DNA from 2 places in the Cobetia sp. LC6 genome. Region 2 is predicted to be linked to the other one. Evidence: riboswitches for the same ligand, from Rfam matches in the RefSeq annotation. Region 2 holds a riboswitch; the other holds the start of a gene.
The links. A riboswitch is a leader RNA that binds a small molecule or an ion and turns the genes downstream of it on or off. The one in region 2 is predicted to bind thiamine pyrophosphate.
Positions count from the first base shown of each region.

Region 1: linked by a shared signal. The riboswitch ahead of QQF40_RS02735 (ABC transporter ATP-binding protein) and the one ahead of thiC (phosphomethylpyrimidine synthase ThiC) in region 2 are both predicted to bind thiamine pyrophosphate.

Region 1 is NZ_JASSPL010000001.1:629,860-637,046, reverse strand. Features, by position in the region: gene QQF40_RS02745 (potassium/proton antiporter) at 1-1,280, opposite strand, end outside; gene QQF40_RS02740 (phosphotransferase family protein) at 1,418-2,383, opposite strand; TPP riboswitch at 2,571-2,684, shown strand; gene QQF40_RS02735 (ABC transporter ATP-binding protein) at 2,743-3,495, shown strand; gene QQF40_RS02730 (ABC transporter permease) at 3,492-4,259, shown strand; gene QQF40_RS02725 (ABC transporter substrate-binding protein) at 4,414-5,706, shown strand; gene QQF40_RS02720 (MFS transporter) at 5,820-7,088, opposite strand; gene QQF40_RS02715 (alpha/beta fold hydrolase) at 7,085-7,187, opposite strand, start outside.
Region 2 is NZ_JASSPL010000007.1:84,053-91,239, forward strand. Features, by position in the region: gene QQF40_RS10085 (GNAT family N-acetyltransferase) at 65-1,381, shown strand; gene QQF40_RS10090 (nuclease-related domain-containing protein) at 1,504-2,799, shown strand; gene QQF40_RS10095 (phasin family protein) at 3,212-3,580, shown strand; gene QQF40_RS10100 (peptidylprolyl isomerase) at 3,781-4,059, shown strand; gene thiC (phosphomethylpyrimidine synthase ThiC) at 4,192-6,201, opposite strand; TPP riboswitch at 6,328-6,468, opposite strand; gene tenA (thiaminase II) at 6,629-7,187, opposite strand, start outside.

The DNA.
Region 1 (7,187 bases), on a different contig from region 2:
TCCAGCGCCGTGTTGTCGACGCGATAGACCAGCATCTCGTAGTCGTTGACCGGCATGATGCCGAGCAGGTTGCGGCGACTGGGCTGTGCGCCCGGCGGCACCACCACCCTCAACTTGCGCGCCATCGGCGCCAGCGATGAGCCCTGTACCAGCAGCGAGATGATGACCACGAAAAAGGCGACATTGAAGTAGAGACCGGCATTCTCGACCCCGGTGATCACCGGGAAGATCGCCAGCACGATCGGCACCGCCCCTCGCAATCCCACCCAGCTGATGAACCACAGCTCGCGCCAGCGGAAGCGGAAGAACGGCTTGAGACACAGGATGACCGCCAGCGGGCGCACCACCAGAATCAGCGCCACGCTGAGGATGGCGGCCGGCAGCGCGAACTGCAGCATGGTCGACGGCGAGACCAGCAGGCCCAGCATCAGGAACAGCACGATCTGCGAGAGGTGTGCCATGCCATCATGCACCGGCAGGATGTGCTCCAGATGACGACCGGGGTGATTCCCGATCATCAGGCCGCACAGATAGATGGCGAGGAAACCGCTGCCGCCCATCTCGTTGGTGGTGGCGAACAGGCTCAAGCCAAGTGCCAGCGCCAGCAGCGAATAAAGACCGGGGGCGAGGTCCAGATAACGCATCAGGCGTGCGATCAACCAGCCGCCGGCGATCCCCATGGCGGCGCCGACACCGAACTGCAGCAGGAAGCTCATGATGCCCGACGCGACGCCGGAGAGCTGACCGGTCAGGATCTCGGCCAGCGTGATGGTCAGGAAGATCGCCATCGGGTCGTTGGTGCCGGACTCGATTTCCAGCGTCGCACCGACACGCTCATTGAGGTGAACGCCCTGGCCTCCCAGCAGCGAGAAGACCGCCGCGGCATCGGTGGAACCGACGATGGCCCCGACCAGCAGGCCTTCGATCAGGGTGAGATCAAACAGCCACATGGCCAGAAGGCCCACCAGGCCACTGGTCATGAAGACCCCGACGGTGGCCAGCACCAGCGCCGGTTTCAGGCCGGCACGAAACGTGGACAGCCGCGTACGCAGGCCGCCATCGAGCAGGATGAGCGCCAGCGCCAGATTGCCGATCATGTAAGCGGATGAGGCGTCGTCGAACTGGATGCCCAGGACGCCATCTTCACCCGCCAGCATGCCAAGACCGAGGAACAGCAGTAGCAGCGGCATGCCAAGACGCGCCGAGACGCGGCTGGCCAACACGCTCAAGGCGATCAGCGTGCCTGCCAGCAAGAAATAATAATTCAGGTTCTCTACCACGAGTGCTCCCCCGCCAAGCCCTACATCAGATCTCGAGTGACGTCCATGACGACTCACCCACAGTATTCCATGTCAGCGAAGGGGCTGCAGAGAAATTTCACACCTTTCATGTACTTGCAGTGTACAGCACGCGAATTTCACGCCAGGCTGCGCGGCGAGACCCAGGCAGGGGCTGCCGCAAGCTCAGCATAGGACCGCGGGCCGAATGCCTCCATCGCCCACAACAGCGCACGGCACAGCTCACGCTGGCCATCGAGATCGACCATGCGCCCATGGCGCGAATAGCCCTTCATGAAGGCCTGACGCTGCTCCGGCGTTTCCAGCAGCAACTCCACCAGCGCCCAGTCGAACTCGATCGGCGCCCACACCAGCGCTTCCCAATCGCTCCATACCCAGCCGGTGGCGGCGCACAGATACTGATCGGCGCGCATGTCCGGCAGACACCACACCGCGCGAGTCGGCGCCGGGAAGGTGCGCTTGAGCAGCGTGCCGAGTTCCGCGCGACGCGGGTGATGGGCCAGAAAGCGCGTGACGCGGGCATTCCAGTGCAACAGCGGCATCGGCTGCGCCAGCGGCTGACCGAAGCCCGACACCGTATCCTGATGCAGGCGACCGAGCTGGTCGCCCAGCAGCTCACAGAAGGTGATGCTGAGATTGCTCGGCTGACCGCTGGACCACGGCAGGTGCCAGATGGGCGCGCCATCGAGACGCCCCAGGAAGGTCAGGGGCAGCGGCGGAATCGGCAGGCGCGCGGGCAAGGCGCCCGCCAGTCGCGTCAAACCCTCCGGCGTCGCCCAGCGATCGGCACCGAAGACCCCGCGCATGGCGTGCCAGAAGGGGTCGTGGTCTGGCCCGGTTCGCGCCAGCTTGATCAGCCCCGGCGTGCCGCCACGCTGGCGCCACAGCCAGTTGGCGCTATCCGGCCAGGCGAGTGCCAGCGGTTCGAGCGGTTGCCCCAGATAGGTCGAGAGCCGTCGAGTCAGTGACTCCTCGGGCCAGCCCCTGGGCACGGGGTGCGGCTCCCCCGTGGCGTCAGCTGCGCTCGGCCGTCGCGGGGGGACGGGATAGCTGGAACAGGTCGAGAGATCCGGTGTGTCGGGCATGATGATCTCCTTGGGCAACACGTCTTGTTACAGTCATGTTCAGCATACCCAAGGCGTGCCACATCGGCATAGTCCGTTTCGCCCCACTCAGGAAAGCCAATCAGGAAAGCCACTCAAGAAAGTCGCCGTCTCCCCTGCCCCGACTTGCGTCGGACAAGACACCGGCAAGACAGTGACGTTACACTGTCGGCCTGGATGGGGGTGCCCGAGAATGGGCTGAGAGTCGCAGCGATACGTCGCGCGACAACCCCTGGAACCTGATCCGGTTGATACCGGCGGAGGGAATCCCCGACGCGTGCCCTGCACGGCGCGTCACCTGCTTCCTCCTGCCGGCACGCCGCCTGACCACGGAATTGCCTGTGTCGCTGGGACTCACCCTCAACAACGCACGAATCGATTACGCCGGCCACACGCTGTTCCGCGATATTTCCGCGCGTCTGGAGGCTGGTAGCTGGACGGCACTGCTGGGGCGCTCCGGCTGCGGCAAGAGCTCGCTGCTGCGCCTGCTGGCTGGCCTGGAAATGTCAGATCTCCACCAGCTCGACCTCGCCACCGATGACGGTCAGCCGCTGACCGACCGCGTGGCCTGGATGGCGCAGCAGGACCTGCTGCTGCCGTGGCGGCGCGTCATCGACAACCTGTGGCTGGGCGATGACCTGCGCCGGCGGCCGCGCAATCGCGAACTCGCCCATGAGCTTCTGGCCGCGGTCGGGCTTGAGGGTCGTGAGCAGGCCTGGCCGGACGCCCTCTCCGGCGGCCAGCGCCAACGCGTCGCTCTCGCCCGCACGCTCTATCAGCAGGCGCCGATCGTGATGATGGATGAGCCGTTCTCGGCGGTGGATGCCATCACCCGTCTGGAGCTGCACGATCTGGCCAGCCGCCTGCTCAAGGGCCGCACCGTCCTGATGGTGACCCACGACCCGCTTGAGGCATTGCGCCTTGCCGATCAACTGCTGGTGCTGCGCCCGTCGAGCGCCCCGGGCCACGGCGCCGAGCTTGAGCATCTGCCGGGGCTTGGCGCCGTGCGGCCGGTGCCGCTGGATGACCCGGCCCTGCCGCCGGCGCAGGCGCAACTGATCGCCCGCCTGCGTGATAGCGAGGAGGCCGCATGAAACGTCTGCACGCCATGCGTCACCTCGTCATCAGTACGCTGCTCCTGCTGGGACTTTGGCAGCTGATCATTGCCGTTACCGCCGTACCGCCCTACATTCTGCCCACGCCCCAGGCCGTGCTCGAGGTGCTGATCCAGAAGGCACCGCTGCTGGCCCATCACGCTGGCGTCACCATCAGCGAGATACTGGCCGGGCTGGTGCTGGGCATCCTGCTCGGGCTTTCCACCGCGCTGGCGCTGGCCTTCATCCCCCGCCTGCGCCGTACGCTGTTGCCGATGCTGCTGATCAGCCAGGTGATACCGCTGTTCGCGATCGCCCCACTGCTGGTGCTGTGGCTCGGCTATGACATGCTGTCCAAGGTAGTGATGGCGACGCTGATCATCTATTTCCCGGTCGCCTCCACTGGCTACGACGGCCTGCGCCAGACCCAGCAGGGCTGGCTGGATCTGGCCCACACCCTGGGCGCCAGCCCATGGCGCAGATTGATCCACATCCAGCTGCCCGCCGCACTGCCGGCGCTGGCCTCCGGCATTCGCATGGCCGCGACTGCCGCCCCCATCGGCGCCGTCATCGGGGAATGGGCCGGTGCCAGCCAGGGGCTGGGCTATCTGATGCTCAACGCCAACGCGCGCATGGAGATCGACCTGATGTTCGCCGCCCTGCTGGTGCTGGTTGCCTTTTCCCTGCTGCTCTATTTCTCGCTGGATGCGCTGCTGCGCACCCTGATGCCCTGGCACCGCGACCGGCTGACACGTCTGAGCTGACACGCCTTGCCTTCGGAAAAATACTGCATGACCGCATGACCGCATGACCGCATGACCGAAAGACGCAACGACGCTCGACACAAACTGCAAGAGCCTGACGACTGCCGCCCACGAACGGCAGCACCACTACCCTGTGATCACAAGGAACTCCGCCATGTCTCATTCGTCATCGGCGCCACGGCGCAAAGCACAGCCGACACGTTCACCGCGTGCCTCGCTGCTGTCCACCGCCTTCGCCACCCTGCTGACCACGCTGTGCCTGAGCAGCCTGCCAGCCACTGCCATGTCGGCCCACGCCGCCGAGGCAGAACCCGCCGCGACCAGCACCCAGTCAGCGCCGGAAATCGTCGCTCAGCAAGCCGAGGTCGGAGTGAACGGCGACTCAACCGCCTCCGCGCCGGTGGCGAGTCAGGAAGCCGTGGAAGCGACTGCCGGCGCCGCCGAGCAGGCGAAGAACGGTGCTGAACCGACCGCGGAAGCCACACCAGCCGGCGACGAACAGAGCGCTGATGCTGACTCGAAGGACGTTGCCAAGGACGCTGCCACCGCCGAGCAGCCGCTGACGCAGTTCAAGGTCATGCTCGACTGGTACACCAACCCCGGTCACGCCCCGCTGGTGCTGGCACAGGAGCTGGGGCTGTTCAAGAAGCACGACCTTGATGTCGAATTGATCGCCCCTGCCGACCCGAGCGTGCCGCCCAAGCTGGCTGCCGCCGAGCGTGTCGATATCGCCATCAGCTATCAGCCGCAACTGCACCTGCAGATCGATCAGGGCCTGCCGCTGGTGCGTATCGGCACCCTGGTCGCCACGCCGCTGAATGTGGTGGTGGTGCGCGCCGACAGCGACATCCAGTCGATCGCCGACCTCAAGGGCAAGCGGGTCGGCTACTCGGTCGGCGGTGTCGAGGAAGTGCTGCTCTCCACCATGCTGCAGCACAGCGGCCTGACGCTGGATGACATCACGCTGACCAACGTCAACTTCTCGCTGACGCCGTCACTGCTGACGCGCAAGGTCGATGCCGTCACCGGCGCCTTCCGCAACTTCGAGCTGGCCCAGATGGCTCAGGAAGGCGTCAAGGGCCGCGCCTTCTACATCGAGGAAGAAGGCGTGCCGACCTATGACGAGCTGATCTTCGTCGCCAACAGCGACAGCTACGAGCGCAAGCAGGCGCAGTACGCCGGCTTCCTCGCCGCCGTCGGCGAAGCCACCGCCTGGATCATCAACCACCCGGACCAAGGCTGGGAGATGTTCCGTGACTCCGATCCGGCACTGGATACCGAGCTCAACAAGGAAGCCTGGTACGCCACCCTGCCGCGCTTCGCGCTGCGTCCTGCCGCGCTGGATGCCGGCCGCTACCGTGACTTCGAGGACTTCCTGTTCGAGCGCGGCATGATCAAGAAGCGCCAGTCGCTGAGCCACCTGGCCGTCGACGTCAACGCGCCCTGAGACGTTGAGCGCTTGAGCGCGCCCCATGCAAAACGCCCTGCCGGAATCTCCGACAGGGCGTTTTGGGTTTAGGTCCGGCTCACTCTCGCCGTCTTGTACCGATTCCACAAGCGCTAGCGGCGGGCCAGGCGACGCGACAGCCACAGGATCTGCAGCGGCTGGATCACCAGCGCGATCATCAGCACCGCGACCAGCAGCGGCATGCCTTCCAGCGCGCCACTCGGGGTGCTGACCAGCAGTCCGGCGCCCACATAGCTGCCGGCGGCAGAACTCAGATGCTGCACGGCACTCTGGGTGCTGGTGAAGGCTGCCCGCTCGTGATCGGCGGGAATGAAGCTGTTGAGCGTATTCTGGGTCACACGCCGCGCCGACGAGAACAGCATGTAGGCGCCAAAGCCGATCCAGATCAGCGACGGCCCCGGCGAATGCAGCAGGAAGGCCCAGCCGACCAGCGCCGTCATCAGGCAGGTGATGGTGCCCGGCCAGACACAGCCATAGCGATCACACAGCCGCCCCGTCAGCTGCATGCCGACCAGCGACAGCCCGCCGCCGATCATGTAGAGCCCGCCGAGATCCTCCCGCGGCAGGCCCAGATTGAACAGCAGATAGCTTGCCAGGTTGGGAATCACCAGGAAGTTGCTGAACATCGCCGTGGCGATCAGCGCCAGCCCCAGGCGATGGTCGGGCTGGGCCAGGATGTTCAGGATCGTGGTGCCCTTGCGGCTGCGCAGGCGGGTCTCGGGGTTATCGAGATGACCGCGGATCGGCGGCAGTATCCAGGCCAGCAGCCCGCACACCAGCAACGCCAACAGCGCCACTGCGCGAAATGGCGCCTGCCAGCCGAAGCCCTGCGACAACCACAGCGCAAACGGCAGCCCCAGCACCGAGGCCACCGAGAAGGCACCCATCACCAGCCCCATGGCACGCCCCCGGCGGACTCCCGGCACCACGTCGATCACGATGGCCAGCGCCGTCGCCGCCGCTGGCCCGCCGAACAACCCACCCAGCATGCGCGCCGCCAGCAGGGTCTCGAAGTCGGTGGCGAAGCTGGCGATCAGATGACAGAGCGCCGCACCGAACAGGAAACCCAGCACTGCCCAGCGGCGATCGAAGCGATCGGCTTGCCGTGTCCACAGCAGGGTACCCACCGCGGCGGCCAGCGGATAACTGCCGACGATATAGCCTAGGTGATCCAGCGGAATGCCCAGCGAGGTAGCAAAGTCAGGGCCCAGCGCCATCACCATGGTGAAGCCCATGATGACGGCGAACTGCAGCAGGGTGACCAGCGCCACCACCAGGCGCTCGTGGGTGGTCACCGGCGGGATGACCCGATCACTCGCGGCCGGCTGACGATTTTCGGAGTGACTGCTCGGCGTACTCAAGCGCGTGCGACGCGATCAAGAAACGCCACCACCGCCTGCTGGAACTCGCTGGCACGCTCGGCATGCAGCCAATGGCCGGCCTCCAGGGAGTCATCTTCC
Region 2 (7,187 bases):
TGTCCTGGGATATGCGGCATGTCTGCACCAGCGGTGGGCATGGCAAGACCATGAGGAGAGTACGGTGACAGGGCGATGGCAGGCAGAGGATGAGGCAGCTCAGGCGGTGACAGGGGCGGCGCCAGACCAGCAGCAGGCTGCGAGCACCGCAGATGCCGCAGAGAAACAGGGCTGGCGTCTGGAGGTGCTGGGTTCCCTCGATGCCGTCACCGCCAGTGAATGGAATGCGCTGGCAGGCGATGGATATCCCTTTCTGCAGCATGCCTATCTGAGCGCGCTGGAAAGCTGCGGTGCGGCCAGCGCCGCCAGTGGTTGGCACCCTGCCCATCTGGTGGTGCGAGATGCTGAAGGTCGCTTGCTGGCGGGGCTGCTGCGCTATCTCAAGCTGCACTCGCGTGGCGAATATGTGTTCGACCAGCAATGGGCGGAGGCCCTGGAGCAGGCCGGTGGGCGCTATTACCCCAAGCAGTTGACTGCCGTACCGTTCACTCCCAGCGACGGCCCACGCCTTGTCACCTCGCCGCAGTTGACGTCGCCCGCCGCCCGGCGTGCCTTGCTTGAGTGGTTGTGGCCGCATCTCAAGGCCGGCATCGCGCCCGCGGCTGAGCCGGGTAGCGCGCTGCGTCGCTATGAGCACAGCGGGTTTCATCTGCTGTTTGTCTCGGCAGAGGAGCGGCAAGACTGGCAGGCGGCGATTCCGGAGCTGATTTCGCGTCCCGGGATGCAATATCACTGGCAGTCACGCGGTGAGCCTGACTTTGCCACATGGCTTGAGAGTCTGCGTTCCAAACGGCGCAAGGAGATCCGTCGCGAGCGGCGCAAGGTCGCCGAGCAAGGCTTCACGCTGGCAAGGCTCGAGGGGGCGCAGATTGGCTCTGATGATATCGAGGCCTTCTACCGCTGCTACTGCATGACCTATCTCGAGCGCGGTCAGCGCCCTTATCTGCCGCTCGATTTCTTCCAGCAGCTCAGGCGCAGCATGCCCGAGCGGTTGCTGCTGGTGCAGGCGCGTGATGAGCAGGGCACGCCGGTAGCGGCAGCCTTGTGTCTGATCGGCAATGATTGCCTGTATGGTCGTTGGTGGGGCAGCGAAGTCCACGCCGACTGCCTGCACTTCGAGGTCTGCTATTACCAGGGGCTCGAATTCTGTCTGCAGCGAGGGCTCAAGCGCTTCGACCCCGGCACTCAGGGGGAGCACAAGATCAGCCGCGGTTTCGCGGCGTATGCCACCGGGTCGCTGTATTGGCTGATGCATCCCGGGCTTCAGGAGGCGGTGGCAGAGGCGGTCGAGGAGGAGGCGCGCTGGCTCAGCAAGGCGCGTCAGCAGGTGACGGCAATGTTGCCCTATCGGGAGCCCGCTCCCCGACCAGGGCAGGAGTGATGATCCTCAGTCTCCGTCACTGCTATCCGCTGGCGGATTTTTCCGCGAAGTCCGAGGCAAGAAAGATTGCGAATAGAGCACTACACTGAGTTATATATGAATGCTCTAATTCAGAGGCGCCCATGCTGATCAAGGACTGTGATTCACGGGAATATGACCTGCTGGTGCTCGAGGTGCTGGCGCAGGATGCTGCGCTTGCCGCGCCCGAGCGCCACAAGGTGCTGGAGGCGCTGCGCGCGATACGTGCCCGCCAGGCTCGTCGCCGTGCGCTGGCAAGCCAGCTGGATACCTTGTTGGGGACGCGGGATGATTGGGTCGTGCTGCATGATGTGAGGCTGGCCCAGGCAGAGGGCGTGATCGAGATCGATCACCTGCTGATCAACAGCCTCATGCAGGTCTGGGTGCTGGACGCCTCCTGTTTTGATCTGACGCTCTCGATCACCCCCTTCGGTGAGCTGTTGGCTCATGATGGGCGAGTCGCGCAGGAGGGCGAGGTTCCCGCGGACGAAGATGGCGTCATGGCGCACGCCGTGACGCCTTGTCCCTTGCAGACGATTCCTGAGCGCAGTCGCGCCATCGTGCAATGGCTGGAGGCCTCCTCGTTGTTGCCTGTGCGTCTTGGGATGACGCTGCAGCCGCAATTGCGCTATCGCATCGTGGTGGCTGATGCGGCTCAGGTCAGTCGCCCGCCGGAAGACATCTTCGACAGTCGTGCGCTGCTGTCCTTCGCGCGCCTCAAGCGTCAGTGCCTGCAGGTAAGCAGCAAGACCGCTTACGTGACTCGGCTGCGCAGTTTTACCCACCGCCTCGATCAACGCCGCCTGCGCCAGCTGGGGCGCGCCATCGCGACCCGGCATGTGGCCCCCAATACCGATTGGGTGGCGGAGCTGGGCCTGGCCACTGACACACGCTCGCCGGAGGGCGGTGGTGCCACTCCAGTGTCCACGCTGGCCTATCTATGGCAACCGCCTCTATCGCCTGAAGGGCAGTCGCGGATCTCAGGCGAAAGCGCTGCCATGGTGGCAGAGTCCGATGACATGGAGGGGGCGTCGGAGGACACGACGCTGGCGGTCCAGCGTGGCGTGACATCCACGGCTGCTCTGAAGCGACAGTGCGGTTTCGGGGGCCGAGGGCTGCAGGCTGCACATTGGCAGCCCGGGCACCAGGATCCGGGGCAGGGCAGCCAGGAAGGCTCCGCGAGCCAGCAAGGGGCAGGCGAGCAGCAGGGTACTGCGCCCGACCATCAGCAGGGCGTGTCTTCTGCCCGGTCGCAGGATGAGGAAGGCTTGCCGCGCTGCCAGGGCTGTCGGCGGTGGCTTTCCTCCCAGAGTGTCGACTTCTGTCGCCAGGCAGAACAGGCACGTGCGCTGGGCGGGCGCCTGCTCTGCAAACGCTGTCGCGATGCCTCAGCCCAGTAAGGCAGTAGCACGGTGTTGTATTTGACTCCGGTCCTGTGTCCCAGGCCTATGGCGCCAGTCTGGCGCTCAAGGGTGTGGTTCATGGCGTGACGGGAGCTCAGGGCGTCAATTTTATTTCTGATTTCTGATTGTTTTTTTCCAGTGTAATCAAGCGACTGCATCAACCAGGGCGTACAGGCCAGTCGTTGCAATGTTTTTGATGTTGCAGTGCAACAAAGACTGTCTTATGCTGCGTTGCAGCGAGGATGGAACCTGGTCGATAGCACTATCTGACCGTGACGGCTTGTTAGTGACGGCTTGACAATGATGGCTCGGTCACTACGGTGCACCAGCCCGGTTCAATCCTGATAATCGAACGGAGCAAGGCTCCGGTTCATTTCAGCGTGATGCCAATACCCTGGAGGGTGCCTACATGTTCAATGCCAACTTCGAGAAGTCCGCTCAGCAGTTCGACGATATGTTCCTGTCTCCGCTGCGTGCGTTCAGCGCCCTGAGCATCGATTACAGCGAGAAGCTGATCGGCGCACAGATGGAACTGACCAAGTCCTATGCTGATGCTTCCCTGACCCAGGCGCGTTCCATGCTCGAGATCAAGGACAGTGAAGGTCTGAAGAACTTCGTCAAGGAGCAGCAGGAAACTGTGAAGTCTCTGGGTGAGAAGCTGCAGAACGACACCCAGAAAGTGGTCGAGCTGAACCAGGAATACGCCAAGAAAGGTCAGGAACTGGCAGAAAGCAACGCCAAGTCCGCCTCCGAGGCCATGCAGAAAGTCGCCAAGTAAGCGACTGCTGCCGACGCTCTCAGGCGAGCGTCCCCAACGCCCATCCGGTCTTCCGGGTGGGCGTTCGCGTGTCTGGAGCATCGTTGAGCAGGTGGGGAGGCGCGCGACGCTAGCGGCGAGCGCTGCCTTGGGCCACAATGACCTGCCACGCCGCCGGTGATTGCCGACGGCATTTATTCGATCAGTGACAGGTGATAGACATGGCACAGGCCACAGCGCGTCATATTCTCGTTTCCAGCGAAGAACAGTGTGCAGCTCTCAAGACCGAAATCGAGAACGGCCGCGATTTCGCTGATGCCGCTCGCGAGCACTCCTCCTGCCCGTCCGGCCGCAGTGGCGGCGACCTGGGTGCCTTCGGCCCGGGCATGATGGTCAAGGAATTCGACGAAGTCGTGTTCAGCGCCCCGATCAACACCGTGCAGGGCCCGGTGAAGACCCAGTTCGGTTATCACCTGCTGGAAGTCACCAGCCGTACGTGAGCCTTCTGTCACGCTCATGAGATGTCATGAGCGTTTGGCAGGATGTGACGAAAACGCCCCGACCATCACTGGTCGGGGCGTTTTTTGTGTCGCTTGGCAAGTCAGCTTCCCTGTGCGCCGTCAGGCGCTTGACTAGACCTCCTGATAGAGCTGGCTGCCTTCACGCTTGAACTTGTCTGCCTGCTCCTGCATGCCGGCCATCACGCTGTCGGCATCGCCGGTCAGGCCATGCTCATTGGCGTAATCACGCACTTCCTGGGTGATCTTCATCGAGCAGAACTTCGGCCCGCACATGGAGCAGAAGTGGGCGACCTTGGCCGAGTCCTTGGGCAGCGTCTCGTCGTGGAAGCTGCGCGCGGTGTCCGGGTCCAGGCCCAGATTGAACTGGTCTTCCCAGCGGAATTCGAAGCGTGCCTTGGAGAGCGCATTGTCACGACGTTGCGCGCCTGGATGGCCCTTGGCCAGATCGGCGGCATGCGCGGCGATCTTGTAGGTGATGATGCCGGTCTTGACGTCGTCCTTGTTGGGCAGGCCCAGGTGCTCCTTGGGGGTCACGTAGCAGAGCATGGCGCAGCCGAACCAGCCGATCATCGCGGCACCGATGCCGGAGGTGATGTGGTCGTAACCCGGGGCGATGTCGGTGGTCAGCGGACCGAGGGTATAGAAGGGCGCCTCGTCACACTCGCTGAGCTGCTTGTCCATGTTCTCCTTGATCAGGTGCATCGGCACGTGACCCGGACCTTCGATCATGACCTGGACATCGTGCTGCCAGGCGATCTTCGTCAGCTCGCCGAGCGTCTCGAGCTCACCGAACTGGGCGGCGTCGTTGGCATCGGCCACCGAGCCCGGGCGCAGGCCATCGCCCAGCGACAGGCTGATGTCGTAGGCCTTGCAGATTTCGCAGATGTCCTCGAAGTGGCGATAGAGGAAGCTTTCCTCGTGATGCGCCAGACACCACTTGGCCATGATCGAGCCGCCGCGCGAGACGATGCCGGTCACGCGACTGGCAGTCAGCGGCACATAGCGCAGCAGGACGCCGGCGTGGATGGTGAAGTAGTCGACGCCTTGTTCGGCCTGCTCGATCAGCGTGTCGCGGAAGATCTCCCAATCGAGGTTCTCGGCCACGCCATCGACCTTCTCCAGCGCCTGATAGATCGGCACCGTGCCGATGGGCACGGGAGAGTTGCGCAGAATCCATTCACGGGTCTCGTGGATGTTGGCGCCGGTCGAGAGGTCCATCACGGTGTCGGAACCCCAGCGGATCGCCCAGGTCATCTTGTCGACCTCTTCCTCGATGGAGGAGGTGACCGCCGAGTTGCCCAGGTTGCCGTTGACCTTCACCAGGAAGTTGCGGCCGATGATCATCGGCTCGCTTTCCGGGTGATTGATGTTGGCGGGAATGATGGCGCGGCCGCGTGCGACTTCCTCACGCACGAATTCGGCGGTGATCTCGTCGGGCAGGTTGGCGCCGAAGCTGTGGCCCGGGTGCTGGTGGCCCAGAATGCTCTCGACGGCTTCGCTGCCCTGATATTCCTCACGCAGCGCGATACGACGCTGATTCTCGCGAATCGCGATGTATTCCATCTCCGGCGTGATGATGCCCTGGCGCGCATAGTGCAGCTGGGTGACATTCTTGCCCGGCAGGGCACGACGCGGGCGATGGTCCAGCTCGAAGCGCAGTGACGACAGGCGCAGGTCGGCCTGGCGCACGCGGCCATATTCACTGCTCAGCTGATTGAGCTGTTCGGTATCACCGCGTTCCTCGATCCACTTTTCGCGCAGCGGTGCCAGACCCCGGCGAATATCGATCTCGACCGCCGGGTCGGTGTAGGGGCCGGAGGTATCGTAGACGACGATCGGCGGGTTCTCTTCCAGACCGCTGGAGGTCTGGGTCGGAGAGCAGACGATCTCGCGCATCGGCACGCGGATGTCCGGACGGGAGCCTTCGATATAGATCTTGCGCGAGCCGCTCAGCGGCGCGATGGCGGCGGCGTCGACTTGTGCTTCGCTGGCGAGGTGGCGGCTGCCATCCTTGCGAACGGCGCGCGCGCGTGCCTTGGGGGCAGACTCAGGCTGCGAGGCGAGCGGTGACTCGGCGGCGTTGGTGGCTTGCGGGTCTTGTGTTGTCGGGACAGTGCTCATGCAGGTCTCCTCAAAGGGCGACGTCACGGCTGACGTCATCATGGGAAGACCGTGCGCAGGGAGAGGATGGTCGTCGCCGACTCCTTGCCAACAGGTGGCCCGGGAGCGAGGCGGCCGCGCGCAGCGGCTGGCCATCAGCTTGATTCCTACGCCGGTCCTAACCGGTTCAGGTTCCACGGGACCCCTTGCTGGCAAGCTCGCGCGTCAGGGCGGCGAAGCATGCATGCAGGATCTCAGCCGGTTCCACCGGCACCCCGTCAAGCGTGTGCAGATTTCAATGCGAGAGTGTGTTGCCCGAAGCGTCAGGCTTGCCCCGGGGAGCGTTCTCTCATCCAGGCTCTGTTGGCCTGTCAGTCGTGCCATCCATGGAGGATGGCGTCATCCCGAGCGGCTCATGGCGAGCACCGGGACGTCAGTCTGTGATGACTCAAGCGCGATCGAGACCCATCTGCCAGAAGTCGATCTCGAGTCGCGTGGCGTCACGGAAGACATCGACCAGTTCACCCAGTCGACGCTCCGAGACCTCCGAGAGTCGCGCATCCAGCCATTCACGCTCGGCTTCGACGGCTTCCTTGAAGTCATCGCTTGAGTACATCGCGATCCAGTCCGCGTACGGGTTGTTCTCGATCTCGGTGGTGTCTTGATCGAGCAGCCACTCGGCGATCTCGCCGTAGCCGATCAGGCAGGGCGCGAGCGCCACGTGCAGATCGAGCAGGTCGCCGCGCTGGCCGCAATCGAGCACGTAACGGGTATAGGCCAGGGTGGCGCGCGATTCCGGCAGCTCGCTCAGATCATCCTCGCTGATGCCCCACTCGCTGCAGTAGCCGATATGCAGATCGAGCTCGGTATTGAGGATGGTGTCGAGACTGGCCGTGGCCTGACGCAGCTCCGCGAGGGTGCGGCTCTTGTAGGCGGCCAGCGCCCAGGCACGCGCGAAGTGGATCAGGAACAGGTAGTCCTGCTGCAGGTAATGGCGGAAGGACTCC